Regions from separate parts of the Ferdinandcohnia sp. GQ5 genome, predicted to be linked through region 1. Evidence: riboswitches for the same ligand, from Rfam matches in the RefSeq annotation. Region 1 holds a riboswitch; the other holds the start of a gene.

Region 1 (3,422 bases):
TAGCGTGAATAACAGCCCATGCCCAAAACGGAAGTACAGGAAACATCGCACTCATGGCTAAAGCACAGGCGGAAGTCGCTGCGGCTCCATACACAAATCCCCAAATAACAGAGTACACACCGAAATAACCAGTGGCCCATTTTCCCATTTGCTGCCAGCCTTCGATGATCGTTTTACCTGTGCCAAGGTGCAAACGACCTACACCTTCATTTAAAAAATATTTGAAAATAGAACCAAGAATGATTGCCCATACAAATACTAAGCCAAAGCCTGCCCCTGCAACCAATGCCGCTACCAAATCACCAGTACCTACACCTGTTGCAGCTGCAACAAAACCTGGCCCAATCATCGCTAATTTCTTTTTATAACTCGTAGGTGCATCTATTTGTGTATGAAGATTTGACATAAACTAGTCCCCTTTGTAACATTTTTTGACTATTACGATAATTCTATAGTTTAAAATTGTATCACACACTAGATAAATACACTTGATGCAAATGGTCTGAATATGCCTAGGAATATTTCCTCAAGCAGGAAAGTTTGTTTCTTACCTTTCAATTGTTAAAATAGGACTGAGGAAAAATGGAAGAAGGGATTCGTAAAATGACAAATATAAATATACCAGTCTCCGTTCTAAACCTTGCTCCAATTCGCAAAGGACAGAATGGGAAAGACGCAATCGATGCAATGGTGGACCTAGCCAAAGCAACAGAAGAAATGGGATATACACGTTATTGGATCGCTGAACACCACAATTCACCCACACTAGTTAGTTCAGCAACTCCAATTTTAATAAAACATACATTAGAACACACCAAAAAAATTCGGGTTGGATCGGGAGGTGTTATGCTTCCAAACCACTCACCACTTGTTGTGGCCGAACAATTTGGAACAATGGCCACTATTTATCCAGACCGTCTTGATTTAGGACTTGGCCGTGCACCAGGAACCGACATGATGACCGCAAGTGCTTTAAGACGGTCGCATAATGATTCTGTCTATACGTTCCCTAATGATGTAAATGCCTTACTAACATACTTTGGACCAATGGAAAAACAAGGCTATGTAAAAGCTTATCCAGGAGTTGGTACAGATGTACCAATCTATATTCTTGGCTCATCAACGGATTCAGCATATTTGGCTGCCAAATTAGGGCTACCATATGTGTTTGCATCACATTTTGCACCTCGGTTCATGGAAGAAGCGATTTCCATCTACCGCAAACGTTTTGAACCATCGGAATATTTAAGCTCTCCATACATGATGGTTTGCCTAAATGTAATTGCAACAGAAACAGACGAAGAGGCTAAACGGGAACTCACAACCATGCAACAATTTTTCTTAAATGTTGTTCGTGGTACTCAAACCCCATTACAGCCACCCGTTGATAACATGGATGAACTTTGGAATCAACCTGAAAAAGAAATGGCAACTTCTATGTCCAGTGTTACATTATTAGGAAGCAAAGATTCCATCAGGAACCAATTAACAAGCTTCCAGGAAAAATATAATGTCGATGAACTAATGGCCGTTTCATACATCTATGATCCGAATAAACAAAAACGTTCGTATGAGATATTAAAAGAAGTTGTAGATGGAAAGTAAATGCTTTTGCTCAAGAAATAGGTACCATTTTATAATAATTGGGCGACTAGAAGCAAATTGCTTCACAATAATCTATAAACTTGATAAAATAATGTATAATTAAATAATGATCTATCTTCGGGGCTGGGTGAAAATCCCGACCGGCGGTGATGAGATTATTCTCTAAGCCCGCGAGCCGCAAGGCAGGATTTGGTGCGATTCCAAAGCCGACAGTATAGTCTGGATGGGAGAAGATGGAGGTTCTGCGCGTTCAAAAATTTTAACCTCTTGAACGTTTATTAAGCATGCCTTTACCTTAACTCCCTCAAGAAACCATTCTTGGGGGTTTTTATTTGGGTATGTCTTAACATGCTGAACCTTTCTTCTTTTGAGGTGGATCGACAAAAGAGGAGAGGAAAGAAAAATGAAAAAAATACCTTTACGTCAATTTGTGGCAATTGCAATGTTGAGTACGATTTCGTACATTCTCATGTTCTTCAATTTTCCATTGCCAACATTCCCAAGCTTCTTGAACGTCGACTTTAGTGATGTTCCAGCTTTACTTGCAGCACTTATTTTTGGACCGATGGCCGGTATCTTAGTTGAATTATTCAAAAACATGATTGATTATTTTATTACCGGCAGTGAAACAGGTGTACCAGTCGGTCACATCTCAAACTTTGTAGCAGGGATAATCTTTGTACTAACAACCTACTACATTTTTAAACTATTAAAAACAAAATTAGGCTTAACAATCGGATTAATTGGCGGGACAGCCATGATGGCAATCATCATGAGTGTTCTTAACTATTATGTCTTCTTACCGGCATTCAACTTTTTCTTGAATATTCCGGCGATGTCATCACCAGAGGCACTTAAAATGGTGGTTTACGCAATCCTACCGTTCAACTTACTAAAAGGCTTGATCGTAGCAACAATCTTCATGTTGTTATATACCCGCTTACATCCGTGGATCAATAAACAAGCTTCATCGATATAGAGTACTGAAATGCAGGCACCCACTTGTGGGTGCCTGTTTTTAGGTAATAACTAGGGTATTGAACGAAGTACTTAACTCATATCGGGGCTTGAATTTTGTTCTTCATACCCTGGGTGAAGTACATAACTCGTCTATGACGCTTATGTTATGTTCTTCATGCGCTCGATGAAGTACTTAACTCATCAATGATACTTAAGTTATGTTCCTCATACACTCGGTGAAGTACATTTCTCGTTAATGAGCCTCAAGTTATGTTCCTCATAGCCCAGATGAAGAACTTACTCGACAATGATCATTAAGTTAAGTAACTTCATACCCTCGATGAAGTACATTTCTCGTCAATGAGCCTCAAGTTATGTTCCTCATAGCCCAGATGAAGTACTTACTCGACAATGATCATTAAGTTAAGTACTTCATACCCTCGATGAGGTACTTAACTCATCAATGAACCTCAAGTTATGTTCCTCATAGCCCAGATGAAGTACTTACTCGACAATGATCATTAAGTTAAGTACTTCATACCCTCGATGAAGTACATTTCTCGTCAATGAGCCTCAAGTTATGTTCCTCATAGCCCAGATGAAGAACTTACTCGACAATGATCATTAAGTTAAGTAACTTCATACCCTCGATGAAGTACATTTCTCGTCAATGAGCCTCAAGTTATGTTCCTCATAGCCCAGATGAAGAACTTAACTCGACAATGATCATCAAGTTAAGTACTTCATACCCTGGATGAGGTACTTAACTCATCAATGAACCTCATGTTATGTTCCTCATGCAATAAATCTATAAGTTTTATGTTTTATTTGAGTTGTATTAATCATAATATGTCCAC
Region 2 (3,422 bases), on a different contig from region 1:
AGCTTTTCTTTAGCTAGATTTAGTTGTTCTCCAACTTGATTCCAGTCAATATTGAGTTCTAATAACTTATTGAACAACGCCATTAATCTTGTTATGTCAGCATCAGTTAGTGTGATTCCTAGGTCATTGGCTGCATTAACGATAATAGTCCTAAGTTCTTCATCGTTTTTGGGAGTATTTTTTGCAATCTCATCTTTTATTTTTGCCATTAATGCCGCAGCGTCTTCCGCTCCAATTTTTTCACTTAATTTTGTTGTTTCTACCATCTCTTCATTTGCGATCTGCTTCACTTCTTCTGGAATAGCTTTATCTGAAGAAACTTCATATGCTTTAATAATTCCAGTTAGTGCAGCGGTTCCAGAAACATTACCTGGACCGGTTACAAAGATTTTTGCATCTTTTACACCAGCTGTAATTAATGCATTTGCATACATTTCCTCTGTAATTAAGGTGATATGCTCCGTTATCGTTACATCTAATCCAGATCCTTTTTCTCCAATGGTAATGGAAGCGGAGGATAAGGCCTTGTTGCCAATTCTAGCCTTTGGAATGTATTGACCAAGGTATTGGTGTTCTTCTTCATTTGTAACAACCACAATTTGTGGGTTCTCAGGTGCGTTCATTTCGTTTAAAATTGTTTCTTTTTGAGTTTCTGTTAAGTCTTGACCAAGTGTAATAATCACATCTCCAGGTACAGCGTCAGCGAAGCTAAGTGATGGAAAAATGAGTGAAAATACAAGTAAAAATGAGAGTATACGTTTATTTTTCAAACTAGTTCCTCCTTTATTTGTAGAAAAACAAGGTATCCATCGTACTTATTATACATTATTCTCAATTATAAATATCTTATTGACTGGTATTTAGGAAATCTCCCCTCTTTCGTATTGGATTATTAGAACCATTTATAGTAAAATGAACTCGTTCAATACATATGGACGAAAGAAAATGAGCGGAGGTTTCAAATGAAAAAAGCAAGCATTGAATTCGAAAATGGAGAAAAAATTGTAATTGAGTTATATCCAAATGAAGCACCTGGAACAGTAGCAAACTTTGAAAAACTTGCGAACGAAGGTTTCTACAATGGCCTTACATTCCATCGTGTAATTCCAGGCTTTGTTGCACAAGGTGGTTGCCCACGCGGAAACGGAACTGGTGGACCAGGTTATTCTATAAAGTGTGAAACTGAAGGAAATCCACATAAACATGTGGCTGGAGCGTTATCAATGGCGCATGCTGGAAAAGATACTGGTGGAAGCCAATTTTTCATCGTACATGAGCCACAACCTCATTTAGATGGAGTACATACAGTATTTGGTCAGGTGATTGAAGGCTTAGAGTCTGTTTATCGCATTAAACAAGGCGATATTATGAAAGAAGTTAAAGTTTGGGAAGAATAAAAAAGTAGATTTGACACAACAAGTGAAACTTGTTGTGTCTTTTTCTTTTATTGTCCTATAATATTGCTTGAGGTGAAACTACATGGGAAAAGGAAAATGGACAGTTTTTTTTGTTCTACTATTATTATCTTTGGCTTGGGGAGTCATTTATTGGTTGTTTATTGTCTAATTTTGGTTAAATATTATGAATAAGTGATAATTTTGAATGCAGAAGCGTATAATTCGACAAAATAATAATACTTTATGTTATACTGTTTTAAATCGCTAAAAATTTTTATTAATTAAATATTTTCCTTCGGGGTTAGGTGAAATTCCTTACCGACGGTAATGAACAATTTGTTCTAAGCCCGTGACCCATTTTAATGCCGCATTTTATGTTGGTTGGCCCTTTCGCCATAAGAAACAAGGTTTTGGTTTCTTATTTAAAATGGTGGACTTGGTGAGAATCCAAGGCCGACAGTTAAAGTCTGGATGGGAGAAGGATGTTAGGTACGTACAGGTATGTGAAAAAATTTGCTCATTATACCCTTATTTGTGTTGGGCAAAAGTACATATTGTGTTACTTGATTACATCTATCAGACCCCGGATTGTATTCCGAGGTCTTTTTTATTTTGGTAACTAAGATAGAAACTCCCGAATAAGTAAAAGATAAAAGAAAGGAGCGTAGTAAAATGAGAGATCAGGATTATATGAATTTAGCGATAAATGTAGCAAAAGCGGGGGTCGGACAAACCACTCCAAACCCTGTTGTGGGTGCAATTATTGTAAATGAAGGACGAGTTGTAGGAATCGGAGCACATCTGAAAGCGGGAGAACCTCATGCAGAGGTACATGCTATTAGGATGGCAGGAGAAAAGGCTCAAAATGCAACTGCTTATGTCACATTGGAGCCATGCAGTCACCATGGGAAAACCCCACCTTGTGCAGATTTGTTAATAACAAGTAAGGTAAAAAGAGTTGTAGTTGCAACCACAGACCCTAATCCACTCGTCGCTGGAAAAGGCATTGCCAAACTAAAAGCAGCAGGAATTGAAGTAGAGGTTGGGGTTTGTAAGGAACAAGCTGATGCATTAAACTCAGTCTTTTTTCACTATTTAGAAAAAAAGCGACCATATATAACACTAAAGTCTGCTACCACTCTTGATGGAAAAATAGCGACCGTTACTGGTGAGAGCAAGTGGATAACAGGTGAGGATGCAAGACAAGACGTTCATTTATATCGTAGTATACATGATGCCATTCTTGTTGGTGTTAACACAGTACTTGCGGACAACCCAAGCTTAACAACTAGACTTCCAAATGGTACGGGGAAAAATCCTATTCGTGTCATTTTGGATTCAAAATTACGAACTCCACTGGATTCACAAATTGTAAATGACGGCAAAGCAGAGACATGGATTATTACCTCCAACCAAGTAAACCAGGAGAAAATAAACGAGTTTTCCGGAAAAAAAGGTGTTCGAATTATTCAATTACAAGAGGCTAATTTAGCTATCAGTACCATGTTAACAAGGTTAGGTGAAGAAGGTATCACCTCAATTTTTGTGGAAGGTGGAGCTGAAGTAAATGGTAGCTTTTTAAAGGAAAAAGCGATTAACCAGGTTATCGTTTATTTAGCACCAAAACTATTTGGTGGCAAGCAAGCACCAACGGCAATTGGTGGCTCTGGAATTGAATCGATTGATGATTCATTACAATTAACAATTAAATCGGTCGAACAGCTTGGAGAAGATGTAAAAATCATAGCCGAACCGGTATTGTAGGTGAAAGAATGTTTACAGGAATTGTAGAAGAAATCGGGAAAATTAAGGCGATAAATGGATCACAGGATTCGGTTGAAATGGTTATTAAAGCTAGAAAAATACTTGATGATGTGAATCTTGGAGATAGTATTTCCGTTAATGGGGTTTGTCTAACGGTGACCGAATTTACATCAGATGGATTCACAGTTGATGTGATGCCTGAGACGGTTAAATCAACCTCGTTACGTGAATTGCAACGCAATGATGATGTCAACCTCGAAA

What was found. Region 1 has a riboswitch for FMN ahead of AC6CHV_RS00710 (ECF transporter S component). Riboswitches for the same ligand answer to the same signal wherever they lie in the genome.
Region 2: linked by a shared signal. The riboswitch ahead of ribD (bifunctional diaminohydroxyphosphoribosylaminopyrimidine deaminase/5-amino-6-(5-phosphoribosylamino)uracil reductase RibD) and the one ahead of AC6CHV_RS00710 (ECF transporter S component) in region 1 are both predicted to bind FMN.

What each region holds. Positions count from the first base shown of each region.
Region 1 covers NZ_JCAXEW010000001.1:154,271-157,692, reverse strand. The annotation lists gene AC6CHV_RS00720 (Nramp family divalent metal transporter) at 1-406, opposite strand, end outside; gene AC6CHV_RS00715 (MsnO8 family LLM class oxidoreductase) at 604-1,605, shown strand; FMN riboswitch at 1,715-1,844, shown strand; gene AC6CHV_RS00710 (ECF transporter S component) at 2,009-2,584, shown strand; gene AC6CHV_RS00705 (nuclease-related domain-containing protein) at 3,404-3,422, opposite strand, start outside.
Region 2 covers NZ_JCAXEW010000008.1:102,237-105,658, reverse strand. The annotation lists gene AC6CHV_RS11725 (DUF1002 domain-containing protein) at 1-770, opposite strand, end outside; gene AC6CHV_RS11720 (peptidylprolyl isomerase) at 963-1,397, shown strand; FMN riboswitch at 1,685-1,884, shown strand; gene ribD (bifunctional diaminohydroxyphosphoribosylaminopyrimidine deaminase/5-amino-6-(5-phosphoribosylamino)uracil reductase RibD) at 2,070-3,161, shown strand; gene ribE (riboflavin synthase) at 3,170-3,422, shown strand, end outside.